Regions from separate parts of the Streptomyces sp. NPDC093225 genome, predicted to be linked through region 2. Evidence: riboswitches for the same ligand, from Rfam matches in the RefSeq annotation. Region 2 holds a riboswitch; each other region holds the start of a gene.
The links. A riboswitch is a leader RNA that binds a small molecule or an ion and turns the genes downstream of it on or off. The one in region 2 is predicted to bind cyclic di-AMP.
Positions count from the first base shown of each region.

Region 1: linked by a shared signal. The riboswitch ahead of ACIQCH_RS07310 (transglycosylase SLT domain-containing protein) and the one ahead of ACIQCH_RS04045 (M23 family metallopeptidase) in region 2 are both predicted to bind cyclic di-AMP.
Region 3: linked by a shared signal. The riboswitch ahead of ACIQCH_RS21610 (LysM peptidoglycan-binding domain-containing M23 family metallopeptidase) and the one ahead of ACIQCH_RS04045 (M23 family metallopeptidase) in region 2 are both predicted to bind cyclic di-AMP.
Region 4: linked by a shared signal. The riboswitch ahead of ACIQCH_RS13925 (C40 family peptidase) and the one ahead of ACIQCH_RS04045 (M23 family metallopeptidase) in region 2 are both predicted to bind cyclic di-AMP.

Region 1 is NZ_JBIVNX010000005.1:86,898-91,223, reverse strand. It holds gene ACIQCH_RS07315 (FAD-binding oxidoreductase) at 1-1,107, shown strand, start outside; gene ACIQCH_RS07310 (transglycosylase SLT domain-containing protein) at 1,278-2,060, opposite strand; cyclic di-AMP (ydaO/yuaA leader) riboswitch at 2,065-2,226, opposite strand; gene ACIQCH_RS07305 (NADPH-dependent FMN reductase) at 2,806-3,477, shown strand; gene ACIQCH_RS07300 (hypothetical protein) at 3,486-3,785, opposite strand; gene ACIQCH_RS07295 (XdhC family protein) at 4,109-4,326, shown strand, end outside.
Region 2 is NZ_JBIVNX010000003.1:17,917-22,242, forward strand. It holds gene trmB (tRNA (guanosine(46)-N7)-methyltransferase TrmB) at 1-22, shown strand, start outside; partial or broken gene ACIQCH_RS04040 (PrsW family intramembrane metalloprotease) at 65-904, shown strand; gene ACIQCH_RS04045 (M23 family metallopeptidase) at 930-1,973, opposite strand; cyclic di-AMP (ydaO/yuaA leader) riboswitch at 1,984-2,116, opposite strand; tRNA gene ACIQCH_RS04050 (tRNA-Met) at 2,439-2,512, opposite strand; gene ACIQCH_RS04055 (hypothetical protein) at 2,631-2,933, opposite strand; gene lanKC (class III lanthionine synthetase LanKC) at 2,930-4,326, opposite strand, start outside.
Region 3 is NZ_JBIVNX010000023.1:67,883-72,208, forward strand. It holds gene ACIQCH_RS21600 (MBL fold metallo-hydrolase) at 1-284, opposite strand, end outside; gene ACIQCH_RS21605 (SGNH/GDSL hydrolase family protein) at 594-1,406, opposite strand; gene ACIQCH_RS21610 (LysM peptidoglycan-binding domain-containing M23 family metallopeptidase) at 1,601-2,587, opposite strand; cyclic di-AMP (ydaO/yuaA leader) riboswitch at 2,592-2,796, opposite strand; gene ACIQCH_RS21615 (tyrosine-protein phosphatase) at 3,103-3,906, shown strand; gene ACIQCH_RS21620 (aspartate aminotransferase family protein) at 4,019-4,326, opposite strand, start outside.
Region 4 is NZ_JBIVNX010000012.1:77,656-81,981, reverse strand. It holds gene ACIQCH_RS13950 (8-amino-7-oxononanoate synthase) at 1-52, shown strand, start outside; gene ACIQCH_RS13945 (DUF397 domain-containing protein) at 87-317, opposite strand; gene ACIQCH_RS13940 (helix-turn-helix domain-containing protein) at 332-1,195, opposite strand; gene ACIQCH_RS13935 (ATP-binding protein) at 1,423-1,875, shown strand; gene ACIQCH_RS13930 (VOC family protein) at 1,892-2,281, opposite strand; gene ACIQCH_RS13925 (C40 family peptidase) at 2,364-2,837, opposite strand; cyclic di-AMP (ydaO/yuaA leader) riboswitch at 2,841-3,064, opposite strand; gene ACIQCH_RS13920 (urease subunit gamma) at 3,687-3,989, shown strand; gene ACIQCH_RS13915 (urease subunit beta) at 4,001-4,312, shown strand; gene ACIQCH_RS13910 (urease subunit alpha) at 4,305-4,326, shown strand, end outside.

The sequences.
Region 1 (4,326 bases), on a different contig from region 2:
CTGGGCGTGGCCGCCCGGGCGTACGGGGCCACCAGCGACGCGCTCACGGGCGCGCGGGTGGTGACGCCGGACGGGCGGGTGCGCGAGGTGGGCCCGGCGCAGGACGCGGAGCTCTTCTGGGCGCTGCGCGGCGGGGGCGGCGGGAACTTCGGCGTGGTCACCGAGTTCCGGTTCCGGACCTGGCCGGCCGGCGACTGCGGCTTCGCCGAGCTGCACTGGCCGGCGTCGGCGACGGCCGGGCTGGTGGGGGCCTGGCAGCGCTGGTTGGCCGGGCTGGCGGACCCGTTCTGGAGCCAGCTCGAGTTCACCGTGGACGGCGGGGACGACCGGGACGGCCGGGACCGCGGGCCGAACGGCAGGAGCGGCGGGGACGGCAGGCATGGCGGGCACGGGGGACGGAGCGGACGGGGCGACGGCGCGGTGCCCGCGCCCGCCGTGCGGGTGGTGTGCCTGGACGGGCGGGCGGAGCTGGAGGAGGAGCTGGACCGACTGGCCGCGGCGGTCGGCGTGCAGCCGCGCGACCGGTACGTCGTCCGGCGCGGTTACGCCGACACGATGCGGGCGATGGCCGGGTGTCTCGGGTACGCGGCCGCGCAGTGCCGGCTGCCGGGCACGCTGCCGGGGCACGATCCGGCGGGACTGCTGGGGCGCGACTCGTACGCCGGCCGGTCGGACTTCTGGACCGGCGCGGGCCTGCCGCCGGCGGCCGTGGCCGCGCTGCTCGACGCGCTGGCCGGGTACCCGGGGGCGGTGCCGCCGGGCGGGCGGGGGGTGGTGCAGCTGGACGGGGTGTGCGGCGGCGCGCTGAACCGGGTGGGCGTCGCGGAGACCGCCTTCGCCCACCGCTCGTACGGGCTGCTCACCCAGTACCTGGCGTACTGGCCCGCCGGGGCCTCGGCGGCGGAGGCGGCCCGGCACGAGGCCTGGTTGGGCGGGCTGTGGTCCGCGCTGCGGCCGTGGGCGAGCGGGGCGGCTTACCAGAACTACGCCGACCCCGCGCTCACGGACTGGCGCGGGGCCTACTACGGGCCGAACCTGGCCCGCCTGGAAGCGCTGCGCCGCGCCCTGGACCCGGACCGCCTCTTCCGCTTCCCTCAGGCGTTGTGACCCGCCGCCCCTCCGCCGCGCGCGGTGGCCTCGGCCGCCGCCCGCCCGCGCGGTGACCCGCCGACGACGCGACGGCCGGCCCGATAGACCCCCGAGCGGTCTTCCGGGCCGGCCGAGGCGGCGGGCGCGGTGCCGGCGCGTGCAGCGCCGGCGTGCGGTACGGCGACCGGTCAGTAGGCGCCGAACACGTTGTCGATCGAACCGTAGCGGGCAGCCGCGTAGTTGCACGCCGCGGTGATGTTGGCGACCGGGTCGTAGAGGTCCATCGACGTGCCGGGCACGTGGTAGGCGTTGAACGTCGGCTGGATGACCTGGAGCAGGCCCTTCGACGGGATGCCGTTCTGGGCGTTGATGTCCCAGTTGTTGATGGCGAGCGGGTTGCCCGAGGACTCGCGCATGACGTTGCGGTAGATGCCGTTGTACGAGCCGGGGATGCCGTGCTTGGCCATGATGTCGAGGGACTCGCGGATCCAACCGTCGAGGTTGTTCGCGTACGTCTTCTTCACCACGGCCGGGGTGGCCTTGAGGGTCGTGGGGCGGGTCGAGCGGTCGGCGCGCGCGGCGGCGGTGCGGGCGGGGGCCGCGGCCTTGCCGTCCACGCGGAGCTTCATGCCCGGTCGGATCAGTGACGGGTCGTCACCGATGACGGACTTGTTGTCCTGGTACAGCTTCTTCCAACCGCCCGCCACACCGTGCTTCTTCGCGATCCCGGCGAGCGAGTCACCGGCGACGACGGAATACGTGGCCGGGGCCTTCAGAAGGGCCTCGGGGGTGAGGGTGGGGGCGGCGATCTTTGCGACAGTGATCGAATGCGTTGCCGTCGGGGCGGCCGCCGCGGCGGTGGTCGCGCCGATCACGGGCAGGGCCAGGGCGGCGCCGCCGGTGCCGACCGCGAAGAATCCGCGGCCGAGTCGAGAGTTCTTGGGACGGCGGTGCTTGCCTTTTCCGGGCATGGCGCATTCCTCTCCGTCGCCTGCGAGGTGAGCTGTCGGGTTCGGGCTGGAGATGCCCGGACGCGCTGGTCGAGCGCGCCTTCACCCCAAGCCGCACCGGATGGGCCGGTGCGGCGCTTACCTGGGTCCCCCGCTCCTGCCGTACGTGAATGAGTGAGTGGTGTGGGGAATCCGGGCGGCGGCAGGATTCGGCGTTCCACCCGGAATGAGCGTGACCGTAGGCGAGAGCTGCACGGCTGAACAAGTCCCGAATTCCTTAACGCAAAGTTGCCGCAGGAACGGCGACGGAAAACGAACATGATCGGCCGACACGCCGATGGCCAACTGAGGCTCCACAGAGCCGCAGTCGCGAAGTCGATCTCCCCGCCCCGACGCGTCCCACGTGACACATGTCACCGAATGCACGACGGTGCCACATAAGCGGGAAAGACCAGCCAAACCCGAGGAATTGACCGAGCCGGGCGTCACGCAACAGAAACCATCACTCCAGCCCAAATCGGACTTAAGGAATCAACTGGGTGAGGATGGAGCATTGCGGTGCGCCGGGTGTGCGGCTGCCCGGGTGACTTCCGTCCCGCGACGGCCCGGGCACCCGCCCCCGGCTCCGCGCGTGTGCTCCGCTCGGTGTGCCTCGCCCGTCGCCGCCCCGTCGCCGCCCCGTCGCCGCCCCGTCGGCGGCCCCGTCGGCGGCCCCGTCGGCGGCCCGCCGCCCGCCCGCCACCGCCCGCCCTGGAGGCCCCACCCCATGACCGCAGACTCCGCGCACGGGACGGGCCGCGAGCCGGTCCGCGTGCTGGTCTTCGGCGCCTCCCGGCGCTCCGACTCCCTCAACTCGCGGCTCGCCGAGCTCGTCGCCCGGCTCGCCGCCCAGGCCGGCGGCGCCGTCGACCTCGCGCGCATGGCCGACTTCGACATGCCGGTCTACGACGGCGACACCGAGCAGGAGACCGGCCTGCCGCAGGGCGCACTGGCGCTGCGCGAGCGGATCGCCTCCTGCGACGGCTTCGTGATCGCCTCGCCCGAGTACAACGCCTCCGTACCGGGCGTGCTGAAGAACGCGATCGACTGGGTCTCCCGAGTGCGCCCCCAGCCGTTCAAGGACAAGCACGCCCTGCTGGTGTCCGCCTCGCCCTCGCTGGTGGGCGGCAACCGCGGGCTGTGGGCCCTGCGCGTCCCGCTGGAGCACCTGGGCACCCGTGTCTACCCGGACATGTTCAGCCTCGCCCGCGCCCACGAGGGCTTCACGCCGGAGGGCAACCTGACCGACACCGGGCTCCAGGCGCGCCTGACGGACACGGTGGCGGCCTTCCTGCGCCTGGTGGAGGCGGACACCCGCTACGTCTGCCTGCAGCGCCGGTGGTACGAGTTCCTGAGCGACCGCACCGACGCGGCCGTCACGGAGCGCTCGCAGGACTGACGCGCGGGTCAGTCGCCGAGACCGGTGACGGCCAGGGCCGAGGCGATGGTGAGGACCGCGAGGATGGTCATGACCACGCGCAGCGCCGCCGCGCCCCGCTCCTGCGGAGGGAGCCCGGGACGCTCCCGGCGTTCGCTGGGGCCGGGCAGCCGGACGAGCGCGGCGTTCGCGCGCCGCAGCTGGTCGCAGCGGCCGCAGTCCTCGCCCTCGTGGCGGGACGGTGAGTCGAGCCAGTAGGCACCGCTCAGGGCGGCCACGGGTGCGTGGCGTGCGCCCGGCGGGGCGGCCGGGCCGGGAGGAGTCGTCACGGACGGCTCAACCCGGACCTCGCCGAACGGGAAACGGCGCCCTGGCACACCGGTATGAATTCGTTGTCTTCAGCCCGTGTACCGCCCCGTCGCGCGGCGCGCGCCCCCCGCGCCCGGGCCGGGCGCCCTGCCGGCGCGGGGTACGACCGGGCCTTGATCGACTTCCACCAAGGCCGTCCCGGGCCGGCCCCGGCAGATCGTCCAAGCGAGCGGGTTGGCGGACCGGCCGAAGTTCCGTCCGGCGCGGGTGCGCGGGCCGCCGGCGGGCATACGTTGGGGTCTGACCTGGGAAGACCGGGAAGACGCGAGAAGGGCGGCGTGTGATGCGCGAGCTGGTGGAGACGGCGCGGCGGTGGGCGGCCGAGGGGCGTACGGCGTTCCTGGCCCGGCCCGTGACCGAGCAGGGCTTCGGCCCCCGGGACCCCGCCGGGGCGCTGCTCGTCGATCCGCGGGGCGAGTGCGCGGGGAGCCTGTACCGGGGGGTGTTCGACGAGCAGCTCGTCGCGGAGGCGGCCGCGGTCCCGGACGGGGTGACGGCGCG
Region 2 (4,326 bases):
CTTCCGGCGTATCCAGAACTGAAACCCGCCCTCCGGTCAGGGCCCGGACCGCTACCGTCGTGGCGTGTTCCGGGTCCTGTCTCGTGCGTCCATCGGGCTGCTCGCGGCCGCCGGAGTGCTGATCCTCGAACTCGTTCGGGAACAGACCGGCACCCAGGGGTTCCTCGTCGGCCTCGGTCTCGCCGTCCTGCCGGTGCCACCGCTGATGGCGGTGTTCCACTGGCTGGGGCGGACGCGGCCGGGGGGCGGCGTCTGGCCGCAGCACCTGTTCGCCTTCGTCTGGGGGGCCTGCGCCGCGGCGCTGATCGCCATAGTGGCGAACAGCTTCGCCACCCGGTGGATATCCGCGGCGGCCGACCCGGCGGAGGCCGACCTGCTGGGCTCCGTGGTGATCGCCCCGGTGGTGGAGGAGTTCGCGAAGGCGGGCGCGCTGCTGCTGGTGTTCCTGTTCCGGGGGCGGGAGTTCAGGGGGGTCGCGGACGGGATCGTGGTGGCCGGGTTCACCGCGACCGGCTTCGCGTTCACCGAGAACATCCTCTACCTCGGCAACGCCTTCGGGCAGGACCTGGGCACCGGTACGTCCGTCATGGGATCGGTGACCGCCGCGACCTTCTTCGTCCGGGCGGTGCTGTCGCCCTTCGCGCACCCGCTGTTCACGGTGTGGACCGGGCTCGGCTTCGGCTGGGCGGCGTACGGGTACGCGTACGGGCCGGGGCGGGGGGTCGGGCGCGGACGCCGGGCCCGGACCTGGCCGCCGGCGGCGGGGCTGGCGGCGGCCATGGCCGTGCACGCTCTGTGGAACAGCTCCTCGGAGTTCGGCGAGTACGGCTTCTACGTCGTCTACGGGACCGTGATGGTGCCGGTCTTCGGCCTGCTGGCGTGGCTGGCGGTGCGGACCCGGCGGTGGCCGGGGGCCGTCTTCGTCCCCGCTATGCGTTCACCCCGCGGTCGGCCAGCCAGGCCAGCGGGTCCGCCGTCGCTCCGTCGATCCGCACTTCGAGGTGCAGGTGGGGGCCGGTGACGTTGCCGGTGGCGCCGACCCGGCCGATGGTCTGGCCGGTCTCGACGGTGCCCGAGGCGACCGAGATCGAGGACAGGTGGCAGTACCAGAGCTCGGTGCCGTCCTGGAGCTTGAGGACGATGCGGTAGCCGTACGGGCCCGACCAGCCGGCGGAGGTGATGGTGCCGCCGTGCACGGCCTTGACCGGGGTGCCGGTCGGGGCGGCGAAGTCGAGGCCGGTGTGGTGGCCGGAGGACCACATCGAGCCGGCGTCGCCGTAGTGCGAGGTCAGCGTGTACGAGGAGGTGGGGAGGGTGTAGGAGCCGGCCAGCTTCGCGAGCCGCTCCTTCTCCGCCTTCTCCGCGGCGGCCTTCTCCTCGGCGGCCTTCTCGGCAGCGGCCTTCGCGGCGGCCGCGGCCTCGGCCTGCTCGCGGGCCGCCTCGGCCTCCGCCTTCGCCTTGGCCGCGGCGGCCTCCTCGGCGGCGCGCTGGGCGGCGGCCTTGGCCTCGGCGGCCGCGGCGTCGGCCTGCGACTCGGCCTGCTGGAGGATCCGGTTGCGCAGCGCCTCGCCGGCGTCGGTGCCCCGCGCGGCCTGGGCGGGGGTGACCCCGGCGCCGGTGAGCGGGGCTGCGACGGCGGTGGTGGTCCCGGGTGCGTCCGCGTGGCCGGTGAGCGCGTCGGGGAGGACGTCGGGCAGCTCGTCCGGGAGCAGCGAGGGGATGGATATCGCGACCGGGGGCTTGTCCTGGGCGGTGGCGATGCCACCCGCGCCGACGGCGGCGATGATGCCGACGCCGAGGACGGTGGAGCTGCGGGCCAGGCCGTTGCGCTGCTTGACGACGCGGTGGCGGCCGCCGGCGGGGCGTACGGAGTCCTCGGTGGGGTTCCACTCGCCCCACGCGCCGGCGCCCTCGGGGGCGGCGGGGTCCGTGGAGGACGGGGGGATGTCGGCGGCAGGCCCGTTGGACGCCACGGGGGCGCTCCTTTCCTTCCTTCTTCGCCTACCGGGTTAGCTGACGGGTTCGGAGCAGGAAGGTCTCCTACGGGCCGGCGGGCCCGATGCACCCCATGGTGGTGGTTCCCCGGTTCCCTCACGGGATTCGGCGCGCACGCGCGCGGTGCCGTCACTGACGACGGCTGGGACAGCCGCGCTGCGTTATCGAACGGTAATAGACAACGGTGAGTGATTCCAAGCGCCGCGCCATGATCCTTCCGGTCAACTCAGCAGTACGTGACCGACTTTGGCCACGACTTATGCCCTACCACAGGAAAAATAGGGACGAGTTGCCGCCCCGGAGGGTCTCCGCGCGGCCGGATCCCACCCCTGACGCACCTTCAGCAGCTGTGCGGAGCGCGCCCTTTCGGCTACGGAACGTGGTGGACGGTGCGCGGACACGACGAAGGCCCGGATCCCATGGATCCGGGCCTTCGTCTTCAGTAGCGGGGACAGGATTTGAACCTGCGACCTCTGGGTTATGAGCCCAGCGAGCTACCGAGCTGCTCCACCCCGCGTCGGTGACACCAGCTTACGCCATCCGAGCGGGTGCTCGGCACCACCTCCGCGGGGCGGCCCGCCGCGGCGGCCGCGGAGCCCGGTCCGACCCGGGCCCCGCGGCCGCCGGAAGGGCCGTCAGACCTGCGCCCAGCCGCGCAGCGCCGGGTGCCGCAGCACCTGGTCCACCACCGCCCGGGCCGCGGCCGCCCCGCCCGGCCCCGGCGGGACCGCCGGGGGCGCCGGGGTCGCCGGGGGCGTGAGGCTCAGGGTCGCCCAGCCGGCCGCGCACTCCCGCAGGGTGGCGCGCCACCCTGCGGGCAGCAGCGCGATCAGCCGTACGGCGGCCGTCTCGGCGGCGGCCCCGGCCGGGGCCAGGTCGGTGACCTCGATGCGCACCAGGGTGCTCGTCCCGTACGCGCCGGGCGCCGGAGCGGTCATCGTCCGGCGGCCACGGGCAGGCCGAGCGCGTCCAGGAAGGGCAGCGCGGGCCGGTCCGCACCCGCCAGCGCGCCCAGCACGGCCAGCACGCCGGCGGCACCGGTGGCCAGGTCCGCCGACAGCCGCAGCGAGTGCTCGCCGAGGAACGCCAGCCGGCCGTCGTGCGGTACGGCGTGCCAGCCCAGGCCCGCGAACTGCGCCCGCAGGGTGTCCCGGGCGGCGGTGCTGCCGTCGAAGGTGTGCAGCAGCGCCGCCATGGCGCCGGCCCGGCCGGTGTAGAGGCCGATGCCGGGGTGGTAGTCCGTGGTCAGGTCGGTGCGCATCGCCTCGTAGACCGCGGTGAGCTCCGGGTCCTGCCGGTGCCGCAGCAGCTCGTGCAGGGCGATGACCTGGCCGGCGCTGCCGCAGGCGATGTGCGGCCCGCGCCAGGGCGCCTGCTCCAGCACCTCGGGCCCGCCGGGCAGCCGGCCCGACTCGGTGAGGTCGTGGCGCAGGATGCGGGCGGCCGCCTCGACCAGCCGCTCGTCCGCGACCGGTCCGCCCGCCTCCCGGGCCAGCTGGTCGTGCACCCGCAGCAGGAACAGCGCCTGGCCGGCGCCCCCGTAGAGCAGGCCCGGCAGGTGCCGCTTGGCCTTGCGGTCGGCGGCGGCCTCCGGGTCGGCCACGGGCAGGTCCGCGGCACCCATCAGGATCCGCTCGGCCAGGGTGACCGCCAGGATCCGGGCGTCCTCGGCGCGTCCCAGGGCGAGCAGCGCCAGGCCCAGTCCGGCCGTACCGGAGTTGAGGCCGTCCCCGGCCTCGTCGCAGGGCAGCGCGGCCGCGCGGTCCATGAACTCCGCGGCCTCGGCGTGGCGGCCGAGCCCGGCCAGCACGCAGGCGATGCCCGAGAGCCCGTCGTACAGGCCCGGGCGCGGGTCCTCCAGTTCGCGGGCGGCGGTGACCAGCCAGTCCACGTGCTCCTCGGGCACCGGCAGGCCCGCGTTGTGCAGGGCCCACAGCACGCCCGCGGCACCGTGCGCCACCGCGACCCCGCCACCGGGGTGCGCGAACTGCTCGATGTCGCCGGGGAAGAGCCGGTCGGTGCGCTCGGGGGTGGCGGTGGCCAGGATGCCCTCGCCCACCCGCTCGGCCAGGGCGGCCAGCCCCTCCGCCTCGACCAGCGCGTCGGGCGCGGCCGCGGGCAGGCTCCACAGCGGCCGGACCACGTCCGCCGCCCCGGGCAGTTCCAGCTCGGCGCCGAGGGCGAGCTCCGCGCGCACCCGGTCGCCGAAGTCCGACGGCACCGGGAAGCGCTCCTGGACCAGCTCGATCAGCTGCTCGGACTTCTCCGGGTCCCAGGGCATGAGGGTGGTCAGCGGCAGGAACACGCTCAGCCGCAGGCAGCCCAGGGCGA
Region 3 (4,326 bases), on a different contig from region 2:
CCGGAGGCCGGAGGCCGGGCGATGTCGGCGAGGGTCGTCGGGTGGACCGGGATCGGTGCCTTCGGGGCGCGCCGGACCCGTTCCTCCTTGCGGAAGTAGACCTTGGCGAACTCCAGCATGGAGCCGGAGGGGCCGCGCCGGGCCCCGAGCGGGTTCTGGAAGACGCCGTCGGCGAAGTTCGGCGAGCGGCGGATGCGCTCCATCCGTTCGCCGGACGGATCCGCGCCGAAGGCCTCGGGCCGCAGTGCGCGCAGCCCTGCTCGCAGGGAACGTGAGCCGGACAAGGCGCCTCCTGGGACGGTGGGTGCTGGTGAGAGCGGGTGGACGGGGTGTCTCTGCCCTTCCCAACGCGGGACCCGGCCGAAGGATTCCAGCCGCCGGGAATCCGGTCGTCCGGTTCACCGTGGCCGTTCCCCCCGGCCGGGGCGGTCATGCCGGCCGCCCCGGGCGGCCCGGCACGTTCGCCCGGTCGGAACAGCACGTTTGGCCCGGTCGGGTGGTCGCCCCACCCGGTCCGCACGGACACCGAACCCCACCGGGGCCGGCACCCGACCCCACCGGGGCCGGAACCGAACCCCACGGGACCGACCCCGCTACAGCGGCAGCAGATCCGGGCGCTTGGGCTCCACGTTGTCGCCCGAGGACTCGCCGCGCAGTCGGCGCCCGATCCACGGCACCAGGTGCTCGCGCGCCCACTGGATGTTGTCGCGGGTGACCTCGGCGGAGCCGCGCGGCTGCTCCGGCGGCCAGGGCTGGTCGGGGTCGGCCGGTACGTCCAGCCCGAGGACCTGGGCGGCCCGCAGCGCGACCCGGGTGTGGCCCTCCGGGGACAAGTGGAGCCGGTCGTGGTCCCACGCGCGCCGGTCCTGGACGGACTTGAGCGACCACAGGTCGAGGACCGGGCAGTCGTAACGGTCGGCGATGGCACGGACGTGCGCGGTGTACGTGGCGACCTTGCCGCGCAGGTGGCGCAGGACCGGTACGCCGCGGGTGTCGAAGCCCGTGGTGATCATCACGGTCGGGACGGCGCCCACGAGGTCGGCCACGGCCGCCTCGAAGCGCTCGGCGACCGCGTCGGGGTCGCTGCCCGGCCGGATGATGTCGTTGCCGCCCGCACAGAAGGTGACGAGCTCGGGGGCGAGCCCCTTGGCCCGCGGAAGCTGCTCGGCCACGATCTGGTCGAGGAGCCGGCCGCGGACGGCGAGGTTGGCGTACCGGAACTCGTGCTCGGGGAGCCGGTCGGCCAGGAGTACGGCCAGCCGGTCGGCCCAGCCGACGAAGGCGCCGTCGGGGCCGGGGTCGCCGACGCCCTCGGTGAAGCTGTCGCCGATCGCCGCGTAGGAGCCGATGGGAGGAAGAGGAGTTACGGGTGCCTGATCTGCTGATGGTGTCGAATCGCCTGCCACGGAACGACATCCTTCACCGAAGGATGTGACCTACGCGACCGTAAGGAGGGGTTGACGCAGGGTGATATGGACCACCCGGTCAGTTTGGCCGGAAAGCGTCGCCCGCGACCGGACCCGCCCTCCGGACCGAGCGGCGGCGCCGGCACCCCTCCTCGGTGCCGACCCCGCCGCTCGCCCCCTCCCCGGAACGCGCCTCAGACGTTGACGCCCTTGGCCCTCAGGTAGGCCAGCGGGTCGACGTCCTGGCCGTAGCTGGGACCGGTGCGGATCTCGAAGTGCAGGTGCGGGCCGGTGGAGTTGCCCGTCGAACCCGAGAGGCCGACGACCTCGCCCACGCGCACGGTCTGGCCGGCCGAGACGCTGAGCGACGACAGGTGGCCGTACTGCGAGTAGCGGCCGTCGGCGTGCCGGATGATCACCTCGTTGCCGTAGGCGCCCGCCCAGCCGGCGGAGACCACGGTGCCCGCGCCCACGGCGTGGACGGAGGTGCCGGTGCCGACCGCGAAGTCGATGCCGGTGTGGTAGCCGCTGGACCACATGCTGCCGCCCAGGTGGTACGGGGTGGTGATGGCGGCGCTGACCGGGACGACGAAGCTCGGGGCGGATGCGACGGCGGCCGCGGCTGCGGCGGACGCCGGCGCGGCGGCCGGGCGGGCGGCGGAGCGGCTGGCGGTCTGCGGGGCGGCGGACCGCTGCGCGGCAGCCGGGGCCTTCTTCGGAGCGGCCTGGGCCCCGGTCTTCGACCCGGTACCGGCCTTCGGCGCGGTACCGGCCCCGTGCCCGGCGGGAGACTCCGGTGCAGCGCCCCGGCCGGCCAGGCTGAGCTCCAGACCGGGGTGGATCAGGGACGGGTCGGCGCCGACGGCCCGGCGGTTGTCGGCGTACAGCTTCTGCCAGCCACCCGCCACGTGGTGCTCCGCGGCGATCTCCGAGAGGCAGTCGCCGGGCACGACGGTGTACGTGGACCGGGCCGCGGCCGGAGCCGGAGCCGCAACCGCAGCCGTCACAGCCGCGGGAGCGACGGCCGGAGCAGCGGCGGGAGCAGCGGCCGGAGCCGCGGCGTGGGCGCCCGCGGCGCCGATCAGGGGCAGCGCGAGGGCGGCGCCGCCGGTGCCGGCGGCGGCGAAGCCCCGGGCGAGCGGGCTGGACTTCGGTCGGCGGTGCTTACCCTTTCCGGGCATGGCGAATTCCTCTCCGGCGCCTGCGAGGTGAGCTGTCGGGTTCGGGCTGGAGGTGCCCGGCCGCGTGTGATCGCGACTTCACCCCGAGCCGTCCGGAAGAAGATCCGGAAGCCCGGACGGAGATCCGGAACTCCGGAGAAAGATCCGGAAACGGCGGTGTAACTGGTTCCCCCGCTCCTGCCGGACGAGTGATCGGGTGCGGTCCATCGGGCGGCGGCAGGATTTGGCGTTCCGCCCGGATCGATCGCGACCGTAATCGAGCACCTCGGAGCGGAACAAGCTTCGAATTCCCGAGCGGATTCCCTCCGGTGAATGATCGCCGGAATTCCGGTCACACTCCGTCTATTGCGCAGTCTTAACGGGCCTGCACAGAACGGAATTCAGGCTTCCATACCGGCCACAGACGGTCACCGTATGATCCTGCTCACGAGAGGGGCTCCATCTGCCGCCACATTGCGGTAACTTGACGCCAAGTAGTGCAATTCGGACATCACTCGAGCCGCAAGGAGTCCCTTGTGACCCAGCAGATACCCCAGGCGCCCACGGGCGAGCCGGAGCTGACCGGAGTGCGCAACTTCCGCGACGTGGGCGGCCTTCCGACCGTCGACGGACGACACGTACGTACAGGACTTCTGTACCGAAGCGGACATCTCGCTCATGCCACTGAAAACGATGCGGAATATCTCGCATCACTCGGACTCCACACCATCTTCGATTTCCGCAACGAAGAGGACACCCTCATCGAGGGCCGGGACGTCGAACTCCCCGGCGTCCGCCACGTCAGCATCCCGCTCTCCGACGTCGGCGACGGGAAGGAGTTCTGGGCCACGGTCCGCTCCGAGGACGTGGTCCGGCTGCGCACCGAACTCGGCGACGGCAAGGGCGAGGCCGGGATGGTCGCCTGGTACCGCAGACTCGTGCGCACCCGGACCGCCGAGCACGGCCGCATCGTCCACGCCCTCGCCGAGGACAACGTGCCGGCGCTCATGCACTGCGCGGCCGGCAAGGACCGGGCCGGCCTGTCGATGGCGGTGACCCTGCTCGCCCTCGGCGTGGAACGCGACGCGATCCTGGCGGACTACCTCGAGTCGAACGCCCCGCACCGCCGCTACGTGGTCCGCCCGCGCCCCGGCGTCCCGGCCCGCTCCCCCGAGGTCACGCGGCTGCTGAGCCCCCTGTTCGACGCCCGGGTCGAGTACCTCGAGGGCGCGTTCGGGGCCATCCAGGAGACCTGGGGCGGCGTCGAGGGCTACCTGGCCGAGGGCCTCGGCCTCACCCACGACACCCGCGAGCGGCTGCGCGCCCGCCTGCTGGTCTGAGCGCACCGCGGCCCGCGGCCGCGCCGGGGAGGCGGGTCACCCGCCCTCCCCGGCGTGCTCACCCGGCCGCCGACTCCCCCGCGCGCCCACCCGGCCACTTCCCCGCCCCCCCTCACCGCCCGCCGTTGACCGCCTGCTTCACCAGCATCCGCCCGAACTCCCACATCAGCCCGCCCCCACCGTGCGCCTCGTCCATCACCGCACGGAAGGCGGTCACGAACCGGTCCACGTCCGCCTCGTCGATGACCAGCGGCGGGATCAGCTTGATGACCTCCAGGTGGTCGCCCGAGACCTGGGTCAGGATCCGGTGCTTCTGCAGCAGCGGCGCCACGACCATCTGCGCGAAGAGCCCCTTGCGCGCCGCCTGGAGCATCGTCCACCGGCTGCGCAGCCCCAGCGACGAGGGCCGCCCGAACTCGA
Region 4 (4,326 bases), on a different contig from region 2:
GATCACGCGCGCGGTCGACACGATCCTGCGGACCGCGCCGACCGCGGGCTGAGACGGTCGGCCCGCCGGTTCCGGGGGAGAGGGGGTCAGCCCTCGGAACCGGGCAGGTCCGCCCGTACGTACGACAGGAAGCCCTGCCAGGCCGTGTCCGTGAACACGAGGGCGGGCCCTTCGACCCGCTTCGAGTCACGGACGGCCAGCAGCGTGCGGCCGAGCTCGGCGGCCTCCACGCAGTTGTTCATCCCGGTGCTGCGGCTGCTGCGCCGCCAGGTCGCTCTGTTCAGAAGTCCGCTCGGGGGTCGGGGGTTTGCGGACATGGGGGTGTGCCTCCTTACGCGCCGTCAGCGATCGCGCTGATGAGATCCGACGAGTCCTGGGGCGGGAGGGCGTGCGCCTGAATCGTGCGGAAGGCGGCGCTGTACGCCTCGAGGTCTTCTTTCCGCTCCAGATAGAGGCTACTCGTCAAATGGTCGAGAACAACCACGTCCAGATCGGCGATGTTCGGAAATGAGAAAATAACGAAAGGCCCGGTGAGGCCGAGATGGCCTCCCACACTGAACGGCAGTACCTGGAGCCGGACTTGGGGCAACTCCGCGACCGCCGTCAGGTGCCGCAGCTGCTCCGCCATCACCTCCGGACCGCCGATCTGCCGCCGCAGGACGGCCTCGTCGAGCACCGCACTCAGCTGGAGCGGCGGATCCGCGCGCAGCACCGACTGCCGGGCCAGCCGTACGTCGACCAGCGCGTCCACCTTCGGCTCCGGCATCCCCCCGAGCGCCGCCCGGGTCACCGCCCGTGCGTACGCGGGGGTCTGGAGCAGCCCGGGCACCACCGACAGCTCCACCGTCCGGGCCGCGCTCGCGGAGGCCTCCAGGCTGATGAAGTCCCGGTACTCCTGGGGCAGCAGGCCCCGGTACTCGTGCCACCACTGCCGCGCCTGGCCGGTGTCGCCCGCCGAGACGGCCAGCGCCTCCAGCAGTGCGCGCTCCCGGGCGTCGGACACGCCGTAGGCGTCCAGGAGGAGCCGGACGTCCTCCGGTTTCACGCCACTTCGACCCGTCTCGATGCGGCTGATTTTCGACTGGTGCCACCCGAGCAGCTGGGCTGCTTCCCCGCTGGTGAACCCGCAGCGGTCGCGCAGCGCGCGCAGTTCCTCGCCCAGCTTGCGGCGGCGCACCGCGGGACCGTGCTGCATGCCGGCCTCCTTCCACCGGCGCACCCGCGCCAGTCCTACGCCCAAATACGGTCTTCCGTAGCAGAGTTCACCGCTTTGAGCGACAGATATATGCATATCTTGGTGGAACGCCAGCGTCGGCGCCGCCATGAGTGGCAGTCTGGCGCGGAGCACAGATCCGGGACCGTCCTCGAGGTCATCCGCTACGAGTCGGAGTCCGGCCCCGGTGGGAAAGGGACAGTGTCGCCATGGCAGACCACCAGGAAGCATCCGTCACTCTGCCGAGCGATCCCGCCTCGGTGTCCGCGGCCCGCCGCTACGTCGCGGACGTGCTGTCCGAATGGGGCCTGCCCGAGGACGCCGGCCAGGCCGACAGCGTCCGGCTGATCGTCTCCGAACTCGCCACCAACGCCGTGCAGCACACCTTCGGCCGGTCCCCGGTGTTCACGGTGGACATGCGGCTGGAGCGTGACGAGCTGCTGCGGATCGGGGTGACCGACAGTCACCCGCGCTGGCCCCGACGCCTGCCGGCCGCCGTCCAGCAGGACAACGGCCGGGGCATGGTGATCATCCGCTGGCTCACGGCGGAGGCGGGCGGCCGGTTGTCGGTGAGCCCGACCGCCGACGGGGGCAAGACGGTGTGGATCGTGCTGCCGTGGACGGCGGCCGCGGCCCCCGCCCCCGCCGAACGGACCTGCTGACGCGGCGTCGGGGCGCTCAGACCAGTCCGCGCTCGACGGCACTGCGCTCCACGCAGAACTCGTTGCCCTCCGGGTCGGACATGACCACCCAGCCCATGCCCTCCGAGGTCCTGCGGTCGTCCTCGATCCGGGCCCCGAGCTCGAGGAGCCGCGCCACCTCCTCGTCCCGGGTGCCGGTGGGCGGCTGGATGTCGAGGTGGACGCGGTTCTTGCCGGACTTCTCCTCGGGCACCTGGCAGAACAGGATTCCCGGCGCTCCTGGCTGCTGCGGGTCGAGCAGCACCTCCGGGTCGCCCTTCTCGGTCGGGTCGAGGGCGTAGCCGGTGACGGCGGCCCAGAACTCGGCGAGCCGGTAGGGGTCGCGGGCGTCGAAGTTGATGTGCCGGACGGGGTTGAGAAAGGACACGGCTCTCCTCGGTGGCGGATCCCGGCCCGGTGCGCCGGGATCCGCCAACCTACCCGCGTACACCCCGTGGGGGGCGGTGATTTCAGCGCACGCGGCCGTACCACACGCTGTTCGTCCAGATCTTCTCGAGGCGGACCGTGGAGCCCGTCTTCGGCGAGTGCCAGATCCGGTTCGCGCCGGCGTAGATGCCCACGTGGTAGACGGACGAGCCGTAGTGGAAGAACACCAGGTCCCCGGGCCGGCGGGAGCCCGCGGAGACGTGCGAGGTGCGGTTGTACTGCTGGGCCGCCGTGCGGGGCAGCGACTTGCCGGCCTTCTTGAAGGAGTAGAGGGTCAGGCCCGAGCAGTCGAACCGGTGCGGCCCGACCGCCCCCCACTGGTACGGGGCGCCCCTCTTCGATGCGGCCACCTGGAGCGCCTTGGTGCCGGGCGTCGCCGCGGCGGCCTCGCCCTGGGCGCCGGGGGCGAGGAGCGTGGCCCCGGCCACGGCGAGCGCGAGGGCCGAGGTGACCCCGGCTCGGGACAGCACGGACGGGACGTTCGTGAGCGCGGACATGCGCAACCCTTCGTCAGCCGCCTGTGAAGGATGACCTGTCGGGTTCGGGCGGCGAAGTTCGCCCGGCCGCAGAACGCCCCGTCCCCATGTGCGGGACGGGACGACGTACGGCTTCACCCCAAGGGCCGGCAACGGACCTGACGGTCCGCCGACCCGTACTGCTGGGTCCTCCACTCCTGCCGATGCATTCCTGTCGACCAGTCATCCGGGTGAGGCGGCAGGACTCGGCGTCCGCCCGGACCGCCCCGCCGTGGTGGCGGGGGCTTGTCGTCGACAGGGATCCTCACCCAGGAATTGCCCGAAAACCGCATCGAATCGGCGATATGTGAGACTCGTCACGTATGCCGGAATTGTGGTTTCCGGCTCCGGTTCCGGCCGTTCAGGTGACAAGGACGCATGCTCTGACCTGCGCGGTTGCGGTCTGCGCCGGTCTGTCCGGTACTGCGTCAAGAATGCATAAGTGGAGGGCGCCCGTTCGGGTGACTCTGGCCGGAACGTCGATGCTTCGTCAGGTCGCGAGGCGTACTGGCATGGCTACGCTGGGTGTTCATGGCCCGCTCGTGCAACACCCGCATGCGGCCGCCGGTCCACGCGGCGGCCCGCGTCCGAACCGTGCGACCGCCCGAAACGTGGGGTAACACGACGGAAAAGCGCGAGCCCTACGCTGCGGGGCCCGGTCCGTGTCCCCGGCTGGCGCAAAGCGGTAGTCATCGAAGGGCCAAAAAGAGCTCTGCGAGCGGCAAGTCATCACCAGCAGTTGGCAAGGGAAGGTCAACAGGTTGTTGACCGCGGATATGGTCCGGTTCGCTCCGCACTTGATCATCCGTAACCGCAGTGAGGTGACCCCCCGTGCAACTGACACCGCACGAACAAGAGCGGCTTCTCATCCACGTCGCCGCCGACGTGGCCGAGAAGCGGAGGGCCCGCGGCCTGCGGCTCAACCACCCCGAGGCGATCGCCCTCATCACCTCGCACATCCTCGAAGGCGCCCGCGACGGCCGCACGGTGGCCGAGCTCATGGCCTCCGGGCGCAAGATCCTCACCCGTGACGACGTCATGGAGGGCATCCCCGAGATGATCCACGACGTCCAGGTCGAGGCCACCTTCCCCGACGGCACCAAGCTCGTCACCGTCCACGACCCGATCGTCTGAGGGGGCCCGACGTGATTCCCGGCGAGATCCTCCACGCGGACGGGCCCGTGACCCTCAACGCGGGCCGCCCCATCACCCGTCTGACCGTGCTGAACGCCGCCGACCGCCCCGTACAGGTCGGCTCCCACTACCACTTCGCCGAGGTCAACCCCGGTCTGGACCTCGACCGCGCGGCCGCCCGCGGCCGGCGCCTGAACATCGCCGCCGGCACCGCCGTCCGCTTCGAGCCCGGCATCCCGGTCGAGGTCGAGCTCGTACCACTGGCGGGCCTGCGCACGGTGCCCGGACTGCGTGGCGAGACGGGCGGTGCCCTCGATGGCTGAGCTCACCCGACAGG